Regions from separate parts of the Microbacterium luteolum genome, predicted to be linked through region 2. Evidence: predicted binding sites of a transcription regulator. Region 2 holds the regulator's gene; each other region holds the start of a gene.
What was found. The regulator LexA, encoded in region 2, represses DNA repair genes until DNA is damaged. The targets are predictions, from matches to a motif close to TCGAACANNTGTTCGA.
Positions count from the first base shown of each region.

Region 1 (3,702 bases), on a different contig from region 2:
TCGGCCGCGGCATCCGCGTTCACGTCTCCGATGAAGACCGTGGCGCCCTCGGCGCGGTAGGCGGCGGCGATACCGCGACCGAGCCCGGAGGCGCCTCCGGTGACCAGGATGCGGCGGGGGGATGCAGACATGTTCGTCCTCACTGACGGTGTTGCGACGGGGTGTCTCCGTTATATTCTACAAACATAGAAAAACACAACCCCGTTCGTCGAGCGAGCGCAGCGAGACGCTCTCTCGTTCGTTGAGCGAGCGGAGCGAGACGAAACGCGCGTGCTCTCTCGTTCGTTGAGCGAGCGGAGCGAGACGAAACGCCCATCCGTCGATAAACCCCAGAGGAGCCGTCATGCCCGATCAGACATATGCCCGGAGGTCGCTGCACCCGGGCGGCGCACCGGTGCCGCCGCTCGCGCTCGGGTCGTGGAACACCTGGGACCGGATGTCGCAGGACGACGCGGTCTCGCTGATCCGTCGCGCCGTCGAGCTCGATGCCGGATTCTTCGACGTCGCGTACTACAACATGGGTCCGCACGCCGAGAACTCGAAGACGGACATCCTCTTCGGGGAGGCGCTCCGGAGGAGCGGAGTGGACCGCTCCGAGATCGTCCTGTGCGGCAAGCTCTGGCTGTGGGACTGGCCGAACCAGGGATTCCGGGCGCAGATCGTCGAGTCCCTCGATCGTGCCGGCCTGGATCGATTCGACACGCTCGTGGTGGGCGACTACATCGACGCGCCCGACATGCCGCGCCTGGTCGCCGACGTGAGCGAACTGATCGGGGAGGGGCTGCTCGACTCCTGGGGCATCAACAACTGGCGGATCGAGCACACGCGGGATGCCTTGGCCGAGGCTGCGACCCAGGGGGTCGCGGGTCCCGTGTTCGCGCAGCTGAAGTACGGCATCGCTCGGCGCTCGATGGCGGAGGGGCAGGCGTACGGACCGCTGTTCGCGGACGGCACGCTGACCCTGCAGGCGTCCGATGTGTTCGAGGGCGGCATCCTCGCCACCGGTCGCGCGCCGCAGCGGAAGATCGGCGCCGATGTCGGCGGCATCCGCGAGCAGATCGCGGCGATCTACCCGGAGATCGAGCGCGTCGCGGGGGAATTCGGCGTCTCTCCCGCCGCGCTCGGCATCGCCTTCTGCCTGTCCAATCCGGCGACGGCGAACGTCCTCTTCGGTGCCTCCCGCCTCGATCAGCTGGAGCAGAATCACGCCGCGCTGGCGCTGGCTCGCGACCACGGTGCGGAGGTGCGAGCCGCGCTCGCCGATTGCGGGGTCGACCGGGATGTGAGGGCCGACGGGGCGTGGTGACCCCGCGGCGGGCGCCGTGCGCGTCAGTGGGCGTGCGTCAGCGGGCGTGCGTCAGTGCGCGCCGCCGAATTCGATGAGAGCCACTCCGACCGCGATCAGGGCGACGCCGATCGCCATCATGGCGGAGAAGTGGTCCTTGAAGATCACTCGACCGAGCACGGCGGTGAGGGCCACGCCGGCGGCGGCCCAGATGCCGTAGGCCACGCCGACCGGCATCCCCATCGCGAGGATCGTGCCGAGCAGGGTGAATGCGGCGAGGTAGCCCACGACGATCACGGGGATCCAGCGTTTGCGGCGAAGCCCCTCGGAAGCGCGCAGGCTCAACGTCGCGGTGACCTCGCTCGCGATCGCGAGGGCCAGCAGCAGCCAGGTCACGAGGTGGCCTTCGCCGGCTCGCGCTTGTGAGAGCCGAGCTCGACCAGCAGCACGCCCATCACGATCACGCCGACACCGATGATCTGCACGGGCCCGAGGAGCTCGCCGAACAGAACGGTCCCGAGCACGGCCGTGAGCACCACGCCGATCGCCGACCAGATGCCGTACGCGACACCCACCGGCATGCCGCGATCGAGGACGATCGACAGCAGCCAGAGAGAGCCGCTGTAGCCGATTGCCACGACGATGAGCCAGAGCGGATGCGTGAAGCCCTCGGCTGCACGCAGCGCGAGAGTCGCCGACACCTCGAGCGCGATGGCGACCAGCAGCGGGGGCCAGGCCGAACGGCGGGGCGGAGTGGTCATCGTGCGCCTTCCTCGGGGTGTCCGAAGGGGACAACGTGGGCGGGTCTCGCGGGATTCCCGCAAGCCGGGCGATGTCTGCTGCGGAAGGCGAGGGGCCTCGATTGCTGACGTCGGCTGCGGTTGGCCGTGCGGCTTCCGCTGTCACGCGTCTGTGAGCGACGTCGGCCGCGAACGGTCCGTCGCGAGGCTCTACTCGGAGGGATTGAGTCCGTGTTTGGGTTGACGATCCGTGCTTTCACGATATGCCGATAGGCCGGTATGGGATCGAACAAAGCTTCGAAAGTCGGGTGGACGCGCGGTAAACTGGGGGTATGTCGAAGCTCACTGGATTGTTGGAGGCGGTCACCCGTCTCGATGCGGTGTGGGCGAGCGCGGATGACGCGACGGGGTTGACGCGGGAGCAGTTGATCGCGGTGGAGGCGACGATCGGGGTGGTGCAGCGTCAACTGGATGCCGCGCATGTCGATGTGGCCGCACGGATCTCTCACGAGTCGCGGGCCGAGCTCGGATCGGGGAGCCTGGCGAAAGAGCACGGGTTCCGGTCGGCGGCGAAGTTGATCGCCGCGACCACGGGGGTGTCGTCGGGGGATGCGTCCCGGTTGGTGAAAGTGGGGGAGGCGACCGCTCCCCGCACGGATCTACTCGGTGGGAGGTTGCCGGCCCGGTATGAAGTGCTGCGGGCGGCGTTGGCTACCGGGGTGATCGGAGTACCGGCCGAAGCGCTGATCGTCGCCCTGCTGGACCGGTGCCGGGTGGTGGCGGGAGTGGAACGCATTGCCGAGGCGGAGGCGCTGCTCACCGAACGTGCGGTCGGGTTGGGGCTGGATGAGTTGCGGAGGCTGATCACGCGGGCGGAGGCCTGGTTGGACCCGGACGGGGTGGAGCCGAAGGAGGAGGAGAAGCGGGCGAAGAGATCGCTGACGATCTTCGAACGCGACGGGATGGTGCACCTGAACGCGGTCCTCGATGCGGAGACCGCGGCACCGGTGGTGACCGCGATCCGCGGATTCGTGTCCGCCGCGTTCGCTGCCCGGAAGGATGCCCCGGATCCGGGGGCGGCGGATGCGGATCGCCGCACGGTGTCGATGATCCAGGCCGATGCTCTCGCGGTGTTCTGCGCGCACGTCCTCGGATGCGAATCCCGGGTGCCGCTCGCCGGAGCGACCATCGTGGTGCGGGTCACTCTCGACAACCTCCAGTCGGGGACCGGGTCGGCGACGATCGACGGACTCGACCAGCCCGTCAGCGCCGGGGCGGCGCGGCGGATGGCCGCCGGGGGCGGGGTGATCCCGTGGGTCATGGGCGGGCGCAGCGAGATCCTCGACTGGGGTCGGGAGAAACGCCTCTTCACCCGCCCGCAACGCCTCGCCCTGGTGGAACGGGACGGCGGGTGCGCGATGTGCGGACTCCCACCGGAGATGACGAAAGCCCACCACATCCGGTGGTGGCAACGCGACCACGGACCCACCGACCTCACCAACGGGGTGCTGCTCTGCGAGACCTGCCACCACCGCATCCACGACAACGGATGGGACATCCACATCGACGGCACCGGGACCACCGCCCGGGTCTGGTTCACCCCACCCCGCTACATCGATCCCGCCCGCACACCGCGCCTGGGTGGGCGGGCGCGATTCGACATCGCCGCCTGAGCGG
Region 1 covers NZ_BAAAUN010000001.1:1,228,489-1,232,190, reverse strand. Annotated here, with positions in the region: gene ABD648_RS06050 (SDR family NAD(P)-dependent oxidoreductase) at 1-131, opposite strand, end outside; gene ABD648_RS06045 (aldo/keto reductase) at 344-1,306, shown strand; gene ABD648_RS06040 (DMT family transporter) at 1,358-1,681, opposite strand; gene ABD648_RS06035 (DMT family transporter) at 1,678-2,046, opposite strand; gene ABD648_RS06030 (HNH endonuclease signature motif containing protein) at 2,358-3,698, shown strand.
Region 1: a site for LexA is predicted at 2,311-2,326, ahead of ABD648_RS06030 (HNH endonuclease signature motif containing protein). Genes of this name have one in related genera too.

Region 2 (3,702 bases):
TGCCCGTCGGGTTGTTCGGCGAGCACAGCAGAATCACGTCGGGGTCCACCGCACGGACCTGCTCCGCCGCCTCGTCGGGCGTGATCGTGTAGTCGGGCTGGCGCGTGCCGGCGATCCAGCGCGCACCCGTGCCCTGTGAGATGAGCGGGTACATGGAGTACGTCGGGGCGAAGCTGAACGCCGTGCGTCCGGGGCCGCCGAAGGCCTGGAGGATGTGCTGGAGAACCTCGTTGGAGCCGTTGCCCGCCCAGATCTGATCCGGGGTGAGACCGTGGCCGAGGTAATCCGCGAATCCCTCTCGCAGTGTCGTGAACTCGCGATCCGGATACCGGTTCACATCGCGGAGCGCGACGGCGATGTCGTCGAGGATGTCGCTCGCGACGGCGTCGGGAACCGGATGCGTATTCTCGTTGACGTTCAGCGCGATCGGGAGTGGTGCCTGCGGCGCACCGTACGGGGTGAGCCCGCGCAGATCATCACGGAGCGGGAGGGCGTCGAGTGAGGAAGTCACCCTTCCATGCTAGGCCGCGTGCCCACCGCGTGACGTCAGTCCGCGTACTGCGCCGGGATCGCGAGCTCCTGGCCGATCTGCAGTGCTCCACCGCGCAGCATGTTGAGCCGGCTGATCTCGCCGATCACATCGCGCGGGTCGGCGGTCGGGGCGACCGTGTTCGCGATCGACCAGAGCGTATCGCCCGGGAGGACCGTCACCGTCTGGAAGTCGGCCGTGCCGAAGCTGCCTGCGGTGTCGTCGCTCGCGGCGATGGCGCTACCACCACTGATCGCTGCGACCGCGATGCCGATCGCGAGCGGAACCGCGGCGACGGCCAGCAGGACGCCACGGCCACGAGCGGTCAGTCGCAACCGCGACCGCGTCGCCGGACGTGCCGGGATGACCGCTGCGGTGCTGATGCTGATGCTGCTCATGTCGGGCTCCTTACCCTGTCCCCGTCGGCTGGGCCGGCGGTGAAGTTGGCGTAGCGTTCGCATTCGCGTCTCGGCCGGGAGCCGTGAATGCGAAGCTACGTTCCGAAGATATCTTCGAGTTCGAACATCTGTCAACTGTTCTTCGAAATCGGATCCCCGAATCTTCCGACACGCTCGAACAGATCTTCCAGATCAGCCCGATACTCGGATACGGTTTCGATAAGAACACCCCACCACGGGCCTCCGACATTCGAAGAGGAACGTCGGATCGCGTACTGAAGGAGCATCATGAGCGAGAACTCAGCCCCGGAGCAGGAGGCTCCTCGGACGCGCCGTCGGAAGAGCCTCAGCCCGAAGCAGATGGCGATCCTCGAGGTCATCCAGACCTCCATCGCCCACCACGGCTACCCGCCGAGCATGCGCGAGATCGGCGACGCGGTCGGGCTCAAGTCGCTCTCGAGCGTGACCCACCAGCTCGGTCAGCTCGAGCTGAGCGGCTACCTGCGCCGCGACCCCGGCAAGACCCGCGCGATGGAGGTGCTGATCGACCTTCCCGGCACGAGCGGCGAGAACCCGGCAGACGTGGCCACGCCCGTCGGTGACGCCGCACTCGTCCCCCTCGTCGGCCGGATCGCGGCGGGCGTACCCATCACCGCGGAGCAGCAGGTCGAGGAGATCTTCCCTCTCCCCCGCCAGCTCGTGGGCAAGGGCGACCTCTTCATGCTCAAGGTCTCCGGCGAGTCGATGATCGATGCGGCGATCTGCGACGGCGACTGGGTCGTCATCCGCGCGCAGAACAGCGCGGAGAACGGCGAGATCGTCGCCGCCATGCTCGACGACGAGGCGACGGTGAAGACCTTCCGCCGCCGCGACGGGCACACCTGGCTGCTCCCCCGCAACTCCGCGTTCGAGCCCATCCTCGGCGACGAGGCCACCGTGCTCGGCAAGGTCGTGGCGGTGCTCCGCGCGGTCTGACCGGCATGGCCGACCGGCATCCGTCGATCACGACCACGAAAGCCGCCCTCCTGGACGTTCAGAAGGGCGGCTTTCGCTTTCACAGCGTGCCCGGACATGCACAGCTCACGCGCCGCAGCGCATGCCGCCTAGGCTCGAAACATGTCGTCACCGTACGGTTCCTGGCCTTCCCCCTTCTCCGCCGCATCCGTCGCGGCATCCGCTCCTCGCATCGACGGCGCACGGTTCGTCGGCTCGGAGATCTGGTGGGGCGAGTCGGTCCCTGCCGAGGGAGGGCGCGTGACCGTCCGCAGCTCGAGCGGCGCGGTGATCCTCCCCGCGCCGTGGAGTGCGCGGTCGCGCGTGCACGAGTACGGGGGCGGTGCCTGGACGGCGGATGCCGATGGCACGCTGTACTTCGTCGACGCGGGCGACCAGCGCGTGTACCGGCTCGTGCCCGGTGCAGCGCCGATGCCGCTCACCGCCGCGGGGCCATCGCACGGTGGGCTCAGCCTGCAGCAGGGGCGCCTTCTCGCCGTGCGGGAGGACCTTCGGGGAGATCCGCAGATCCGCGGGATCGTGGAGATCCCGACGGACGGGTCTGCGGCGGACGATCCGACGGCGATCGGCGTCCTGGTGCAGGGCAGTGCGTTCTTCGTGCATCCCGCTCTCTCCCCCGATGGGGCACGGATCGCGTGGGTCGAGTGGAGCGGGGTGCGGATGCCGTGGGAGAGTGCACTCCTGTCGGTCACGACGATCGAGAACCAGTCGTTCGCATCGGTCTCGACCACCGCCGCCCTCCAGCCCGAATGGCTCAGCGACACCGAGCTGCTCTACGCCGACGACCCGACCGGCCGCTGGCAGTTGCAGCGTCTGTCCCTGGACCCGCTGGCGCGTGTGAACACTCCGGAGGCGATCACTTCGAGCGACGCCGACACCGGCTACGGCCTCTGGGTGCTCGGCAACCGCTGGTACCAGCCCCTCGACGACGGCCGCATCGTCGCCGTGCGTACGAACGGCCGCGATGAGGTCGTCGAGATCGCCGCTGACGGCACCACCCGCACACTCGATGTCCCCTGCGACGGCCATGTGAGCGTCGACGACGTGTCCGGCTCGCGCGTGCTGCTCTCCGGCAACAGCTCGACGACGACGCCCGGCGTCTGGTGCGTCGACCTGGACTCCGGCGAGACGGTCGCCGTGACGGGCGGAGAACCGGTCGACACGGCCTGGATGCCGCCGGCCGCACCGATCCTCGTGGAGGGAGCCCATGGCCCGGTGCACGCGTTCGCATACGCGCCGGCCAACCCCGAGGCCGCGGCGCCGGCGGGAGAGCTGCCTCCGTACGTGGTCTTCGTGCACGGGGGTCCGACGGCGCACGTCACCGGCGCCGCGTCCGCCGCGATCGCCTTCTACACGAGCCGCGGCATCGGCGTGCTCGACGTCAACTACGGAGGCTCCACCGGCTACGGTCGCGCCTACCGCGACCGCCTGCACGGGCAGTGGGGCGTCGTCGACGTCGACGACGTGATCGCCGCCGCGCGGGGCCTCGCGGACGCGGGTCTCGCCGATCCCTCGCGCATCGCGATCCGCGGAAGCTCGGCAGGGGGCTGGACCGTCCTCTCGGCGCTGGTGCGCGGAGGCACGTTCGCCGCCGGGATCAGCCGCTACGGCGTCGCGGACCTCCGGATGCTCGCGGAGCACTCGCACGGCTTCGAGGAGCACTACATCACCGGACTCGTCGGCCCGCTTCCGGAGGCCGAAGCTCTCTACATCGAGCGTTCACCCCTCACGCACGCGGAACGCATCGACGTTCCCGTGATG
Region 2 covers NZ_BAAAUN010000002.1:242,952-246,653, reverse strand. Annotated here, with positions in the region: gene ABD648_RS20005 (histidinol-phosphate transaminase) at 1-511, opposite strand, end outside; gene ABD648_RS20000 (LysM peptidoglycan-binding domain-containing protein) at 547-927, opposite strand; gene lexA (transcriptional repressor LexA) at 1,216-1,902, shown strand; gene ABD648_RS19990 (alpha/beta hydrolase family protein) at 2,044-3,702, shown strand, end outside.

Region 3 (3,702 bases), on a different contig from region 2:
AAGGAATGCAATGGGAATCAGTACCCAAAGAGCCAACCCGCGCACGATCAGAAGAAAGAACCAGCCGAGACCTTGAAAGAACTTCGCCACGTCATCCCCGCCGATCATGCTTTTGCGCTTCACTCTAGATGCGCGGGATGCTGCGGCAGGAGCACCGAGGGCAGCGTCAGCACCCACGCACAGAAGCGCACGTCCGGGAACCATCCCCGAACGTGCGCTCCCGATGCAGATCAGATCGCAGCCCTACCGCTTCCCCGCGATCTGCCGTCCGACGATCTCGCGCATGATCTCGTTCGTGCCGCCATAGATGCGGTGCACGCGGGCGTCGAGGAAGGCACGGGCGATCGGATACTCGGTGATGTAGCCGTAGCCTCCGTGCAGCTGCACGCCGGTGTCGAGCACCTCCCACTCGCGTTCGGTCGCCCAGAACTTGACCTTCGCGGCCTCTTCGGCCGAGAGCTTGCCCTTCGAGTACGCGAGCAGTGCGCGGTCGATGTAGGCCCAGAGCGCGTCGACCGTGGTGGCCATGTCGGCGATCTTGAAACGGGTGTTCTGGAAGTCGATGATCCGCTCGCCGAAGGCCTCGCGGTCCTTCGTGTACGCGACGGTCCAGTCGAGCGCGGCCTGCGCGGCCGCAGCTCCGGCGACGCCGATCGACAGCCGCTCGAGGGGAAGGTTCATCATGAGCTGCACGAAGCCCTTGCCCTCGACGCCACCGATGAGGTTCTCCTCTGGCACGAACACGTCGCTGAACGACAGCTCGGCGGTGTCGTGACCCTGGAAGCCCATCTTGTGCAGCTTCTTGCCGTGGTCGAAGCCCTCCATGCCGTTCTCGATCAGCACGAGGCTGAACGCGTCGGGACGGTTGCCCTCGCCCGTCTTCACGAACGTGACGACGAGATCGGCGGTCGCGCCGGAGGAGATGAACGTCTTCGCACCGTTGACGATGTAGCCGCCGTCCACCTTCTTCGCGGTGGTCTTGATGCCACGGAGGTCGGATCCGGCACCGGGCTCGGTCATGGCGAGAGCGCCGACAACCTCACCGGTGGCCATGCGGGGCAGCCACTTCTCCTTCTGCTCCTGCGTGCCCATGTGCACGAGGTACGGCACGGCCAGGTCATCCTGGATGCCGAACGCGCCGGCGAGCGAACCCGCACCGGCCGCGATGACCTCTTCGTTCACGACGGCACGGAAGCGGTAATCCTGCAGCATCCCGGCGCCGCCGAACTCCTCGGGAACCGACAGGCCGATGATCCCGGCCTCGCCCGCGGCGAGCATCGTGGCCCGGTCGACCTCGCCGTCGGCGTTCCACTTCTCGATCGTCTCGTTGGTGACGTAGCGCTTGACGAAATCCTTGACGAGGTCGCGGAATGCCTCGTGATCCTCTTCGTAGATGTCGCGTTCCATGCGATCCTCCTGAACGTGTCGTGCCTCATTGCTCCGGCGATTCTATGTCCGGATGCCGACGCACAGCAGGTCATTGTGAGAATGCATCCCACAGAAGGTGACACTGGGTACCGCGCTTGTGGGATGCCGCAAACCCGGCAGTCCGGCCGGGTCAGTAGGCGTAGTCGGGCGCCGCGGGCAGCCCGAAGAACTCCTCGAGCGTGTGGAATCCGCCCGCGTGATAGGCGGCAGCGATGTCGACGCCGACATAGCGCAGGTGCCACGGCTCGGGCGAATATCCGGTCACCGGGGTGCCGACGCCCTCGTAGCGGACGATGAACCCGTACTCCCAAGCGTGCGCAGCGACCCAGTCGCTCTGCGCCGTGGCGCCGAAGTCGTCGAGCCCTCCGCAGCCCCCTCCGCACGCGACGACGTCGAGCGCGAGCCCCGTCTGATGCTCGCTGTGGCCGGGCCTGGCCGAACCGGCATCCGCTCCCTCCTGCCCCTCGGCGCGGACATGCGAATCGTACGTCGACACCTGCAGGCTGTAGGACCGGTAGCCGTTGTTCGCCCCGATGACCCCGACGCCGGACGCCGAGGCCGCATCGGCCATCTGGCCGACGGCGACCGCGACGTCCGAGCGCACGAGCCCGGAGAGCGTCGTCATCTGCAGGGGCACCGAATCCAGCGACGCAGGCTCGAACTCGATCGGATCCAGCGGGCGGGTCTTGTTGACGACCACCCAGAGCCGCGACGGATCGCTGAGCGAGATGCACGGCGCATTCCCCGCGACGACAGCAGCACGGAAGTTCTCGCCCCCGCCGAAGCCGGCGATCGTCGCCGCATCGTCGCCGCTCGCGAGAGACTCCAGCACCGAGGGCTCGGCGCACGGATCGGCCGCGATGGTCGCGCCCACCTTCACCGTCGGCACCTGCACCACCGCGACCGGCTCCGGCATCGACGCGGGCTCGACTGACGTGTCCATCGGTGCGGACGCGATGGAGAACAGCATCCCGATCGCGGTCACGGCGACACCGATGGGCAGTGCGGGACCGCGGATCGGGGAGCGCGGAGCCGCGTGCTGGGCGTGCGGCGAGGAAAGCATCGCTCCCATTCTCCCCCGATACGGCCATCACGCGAGTACGGGTTGCGACATACCGCTACTTCAAGCCATCTGTGGATGATGGCACATTACTTCGAATCTCGCTTGCGTTAACTTCGTTCACATGTTCGAATGAAGCATGCGCTGGCAGGGACAGAAGCTCGGAGAGACGGATGCCGCGGCACTCCCCGGTCTCGAAGACCGGTCGAGCGTGCTGCGGTCGGTGACGACCCCCGAGTTCGCCGGCATGACGTTCCACGAGGTGCTCTCGAAGTCCGCGTTGAACCATGTTCCGGGCGCTTCGCGCATGCCGTTCGCCTGGACGATCAACCCGTACCGTGGATGCAGTCATGCCTGCGTCTACTGCTTCGCCCGCGGAACACACGAGTATCTCGACCTCGATGGGGGCGCCGACTTCGACTCGCAGATCGTCGTCAAGGTGAACGTCGTCGAGGTGCTCGAGAAAGAGCTGCGCAAGGGCAGCTGGCAACACGAGACCGTCGCACTCGGGACCAACACCGACCCGTACCAGCGGGCCGAGGGGCGCTACAAGCTGATGCCCGGGATCATCGAGACGCTCGCGGCGTCCGGCACGCCGATGTCGATCCTCACCAAGGGCACGCTGATCCGGCGGGACATCCCGCTGCTCGTGAAGGCTGCCGAGCGCGTGCCCATCGACGTGCAGATGTCGATCGCCATGTACGACGACGACCTGCAGAAGGCGATCGAACCGGGAGCCCCGACGACCCAGGCTCGGCTCGACACCGTGCGGGCGCTGGCGGATGCCGGATTCCGGGTCACCGTGTTCCTGATGCCGATCATGCCGCACATGACCGACTCGGTCGTCGCCATCGACGACGCGCTGGCCCGCATCAAGACCGCCGGAGCCCGTAGCGTGATCTACGGAGCCCTGCACCTCCGCGCTGGGGTGAAGCCGTGGTTCTTCCAGTGGCTCGGCGAGGCGCGCCCCGACCTCGTCTCGTCGTACCGCGGGCTATATCCCGGCGTCTCCGCCGAGGCGCCGAAGGGCTACCGGCAATGGCTAGCCAAACGCGCGCGGCCGCTGATCCGCATGCATGGCCTCGACGGCCGGCACGAAGACGACTATCCGCAGCGCGGAATCCGTCCGGGGCAAGGGCACGTCGAGTCGATCTGGCGTCAGGGTGGCGATCAGAGCGCCGGCTCCTCGAGCACAGCCGTCACATTCCGGACGA
Region 3 covers NZ_BAAAUN010000001.1:2,069,256-2,072,957, forward strand. Annotated here, with positions in the region: gene ABD648_RS09925 (hypothetical protein) at 1-108, opposite strand, end outside; gene ABD648_RS09930 (acyl-CoA dehydrogenase family protein) at 244-1,407, opposite strand; gene ABD648_RS09935 (M15 family metallopeptidase) at 1,559-2,491, opposite strand; gene ABD648_RS09940 (Rv2578c family radical SAM protein) at 2,628-3,702, shown strand, end outside.
Region 3: a site for LexA is predicted at 2,605-2,620, ahead of ABD648_RS09940 (Rv2578c family radical SAM protein). Genes of this name have one in related genera too.

Region 4 (3,702 bases), 120 kb from region 2:
AAGGCCGACGTGCAGTACGCGCCGGCCAGCAACACCGTCGCCGAGCAGCAGAACCAGATCCAGGCGATGGTCACCAACGGCGCCAAGGTCATCATCATCGGTGCCAAGGACGGCAAGCAGCTGGCCACCCAGGTGCAGGCTGCCAAGGACGCTGGCGCCACGGTGATCGCCTACGACCGACTGATCGAGAACACCGAGGCCGTCGACTACTACGCCGCCTTCGACAACTTCAAGGTCGGCAACCTGCAGGGTCAGGCCCTGCTCGACGGTCTGGCCGAGCGTGCGGGCCACGAGGCTCCGTACAACATCGAGCTGTTCTCCGGCTCGCCGGACGACGCGAACTCCGCGGTCTTCTTCGACGGCGCCATGGAGGTCCTGCAGCCGAAGATCGACGACGGCACGCTCAAGGTCGTCTCGGGTCAGACCGAGATCGCCCAGACGGCGACCGAGGGTTGGCTTCCGGAGAACGCGCAGAACCGTATGGACACCCTGCTGACCTCGTCGTACAGCGGCGACACCGTCATCGACGGCGTCCTCTCGCCGAACGACACGCTTGCCCGCGCCATCATCACCTCGGTGCAGCAGGCCGGAAAGCCCGTCCCGGTCGTCACGGGTCAGGACTCCGAGGTCGAGTCGGTGAAGTCGATCATGGAGGGCATCCAGTACTCCACGATCAACAAGGACACCACGCTCCTCGTCGAGCAGGCCATCAAGATGGTCCAGCAGCTGCAGAAGGGCGAGGAGGTCGACGTCAACGACACCGAGTCCTACGACAACGGCGCCAAGGTCGTCCCGGCGTACCTGCTCGACCCGGTCATCGTCACGAAGGAGAACGCGGCCGAGGCATACGCCAACGTCCCGAGCCTCCTCGAGATCGTGAAGTCGTACCAGTAAGACACCCGTCCTCTTCGAGGACATCACACGAGCCGTCCGGCCGAGCCTCCTCGCGAGGATCGGTCCGGGCGGCTCGTTCGTGTGCGGGCCTCGGCAGTCGGGTAGTTCGACCCGCTAGATCTTCAACGTCAGAACGGAGCTGCAACCGTTCCGGCTTCTGCAAAAGTGACGGTGTTCTGCGCGGGAGGCTCGTCGACGTGGATGCGGCCTGTCGGGCTGGTCCATTCGAGAACTCCGCCCGGTCCCTGTCGGACGTGCCATGGCGAATGGTGCTTCAGCATGTGATGCCGTCGGCAGAACGCCGCGAGGTTCTCGTGGGAGGTGGCCCCTCCTGCGGCTGCGGCGACGTTGTGATCGACGTCGCATTTTCGTGCCGCCAGACCGCAGGTCGGAAAACGACATCGTTGGTCTCGCGCCCGGAGATGTCGTCGGAGTTGTTCGCTGGGACGATAGCGGTCGACGGAAAGCATCGCGCCGCTGGTCGGATGCGTGAAGACGCGATCCCAACCCCCTGCGGTCGCGGCGAAGAAGCGGACGGTCCACGAATCGAGCGGCATCGTGCCGTCCAGCTCGGCCGGAGGGGAGCACCGGCCCGCCGAGGAGGTCGTCTCGCCGTTCATCAGAGACGATGCGGGTACGGTGACCTCGACCCTGGCGTGAATCGCTTCGAGCAGCCCGTCTTCGGTGTCGTGCGCGGTTGGGGCGCCGGTGAGGACGAGGTCGGCGAGCAGATCGGCACGCAACTGATCGATCGTGCGTTCGTCTCGGACGCTGTCCGTCCCCTTCGCCGCTTTGACGTTCTCCTCCTTGAGGGCGTGCGCCATCTGCGAGAGCCGGTCGAACATGCCGTGCACCACGGCTGCGGAGCCGTGCATGCCGAGTTCGGCCATGCCGTCGTCGCCATCCTTGATCCACACCCGCCGCTTCTCGCGGGCCTCGCGATGCCGCTCCGTCACGGTGCGCTTCTGGTACTTCTCCGCGATCCGTCGGGCGATACGTCGCAGACGATTCGGCGACTCGACGGCCGCGGCCTCGATGACCTCCGCGGCGTAGTCCACGCGATCCGCCTCGTCGTCGAGATGCGCCCCGGCGTCGACGATGACCCGCGAGTGCGCCGCGCTGATCCGCCCTTCACCCTGTGCGTGCCAGACCGACGGGAAGCGGTCGACCAGCCACGACGCGTCGGACATCCGCCGCTCGACGGTCCGGTCGCTCACGCGCTGCACGGCACCGATCTCGGCGGCGACGGAACGGATCGTCATGTCCGCGCCATCGGGGTGGTGCGCCTGCTGCGCGATGTCGACGGCGAGCCGCCCGGCGAGAGCCAGCAACCCGTCGCGCGCGGCTTGCATGCTGCTCAACGTCGCCTCAGCGGCGGCCAACGACGCGACCAGATCGGCGAGCGCCGCCATCTGGGAATCCGTCGCATCGACCATCGCTTCCATGGCTTCAGTACACCAGGAACCACCGACATTCGAAAATATGTTCTAACCCGGCGGCCGAGCGGCCGAGCATGGTTCAGTCCGGCGCCGTCTGACGCGCCGCGCCGCGCTAATCCCAGATGGGGTCGTCGGGGTCGGGGGAGTCCGTGCCGTCGGCGTCGGTCATGATGCGCGCCTCAGCGATCCATGACGTCAGCCGACTGTCGTGGAGCATGTGCGGTCGCGGCGTGCCGAGAAGATCGGGGGTGGTCACGATGTCCAGCGGCTCATCGCTCGCGAAGACGACGACGTTGCTGAGCGGTCCTTCATCGTCGGTCGGTTCCGCCTCGAGAACGACGGCGACGTGCTCGAACACCGTGCTCAGGGTGGCCGCCTGTCGCCGTGAATACTCGAACGGATGCCCATCGAGCAGGTTGACCGCCACGACACCGTCGGCTGCGGAGCGCGCCGCGACCCGGCGGTAGAACTCCTGGCTGGCCACACGGTGTCTGATGACGGCGGCATCCCAGAGATCGACGACGGTGAAGCGCGCATTGACCCATTCGGTGTCGTCGGCGGTGGCGCCCGTCGCTGCGGCGCCGAGCGCGGAGGAAGGGGATGACGGAACCGACGATCGCCCCTCGCCGGAAAACTCCGCGTCTGCGACAACTCGCGCATCGCCGAAGATGACTCGCAGGTCGGCGCCGGCGGGAAGAGGCAGTGCGGCGATCACCGCTTCATAGAGAGTGGGCTCGAACTCGACCACGAGTTGAGGCGACCCGGCACGGGTGGCCTGCACGTAGCGTGCCAGCGTGAGTGCTCCGGCCCCCAGGTGCACGGTGAACAACGGCTCACCGGGCTCGGCCGCGGCATCGATCGCTCTGGCGATGTGCCGGATGTAGGCGTAATCGAGGGAGGTGGGGTCGGTCATCGAGACGACGGACTGCGGAATCCCATCGACGCTGAGCTCGTAGCGACCGGGACGCTTCCTGGATTGCACCAGCTTCGCCTTGCGATTGTCGAGCGAGAGCGAGAACACCCGGTGTTTCCTTGGCACCCGTCGATCTTAGATCGGGCGAGACCGGTCGGAGACCGCGAGTACCCTTGAGAGGACATGGCACATCTTCTCGGGGCCGAAGGCCTCCACCTCGAATATCCGACCAGGGTCGTCTTCGACTCCGTGACCCTCGGCATCGAGGAGGGCGACCGCATCGGCATCGTCGGCCGCAACGGTGACGGCAAGTCCAGCCTCCTCGGCATGCTGGCAGGGACCAAGGAGCCGAGCGCGGGGCGCGTCACCGTGCGCGGCGGCATCCGCATCGGCGTCCTCGATCAGGCCGACACGCTCGCCGACGACGTCACGATCAGTCAGGCCGTGGTCGGCGAC
Region 4 covers NZ_BAAAUN010000002.1:123,005-126,706, forward strand. Annotated here, with positions in the region: gene ABD648_RS19410 (substrate-binding domain-containing protein) at 1-894, shown strand, start outside; gene ABD648_RS19415 (HNH endonuclease signature motif containing protein) at 1,023-2,339, opposite strand; gene ABD648_RS19420 (spermidine synthase) at 2,446-3,315, opposite strand; gene ABD648_RS19425 (ABC-F family ATP-binding cassette domain-containing protein) at 3,430-3,702, shown strand, end outside.
Region 4: a site for LexA is predicted at 2,369-2,384, ahead of ABD648_RS19415 (HNH endonuclease signature motif containing protein). Genes of this name have one in related genera too.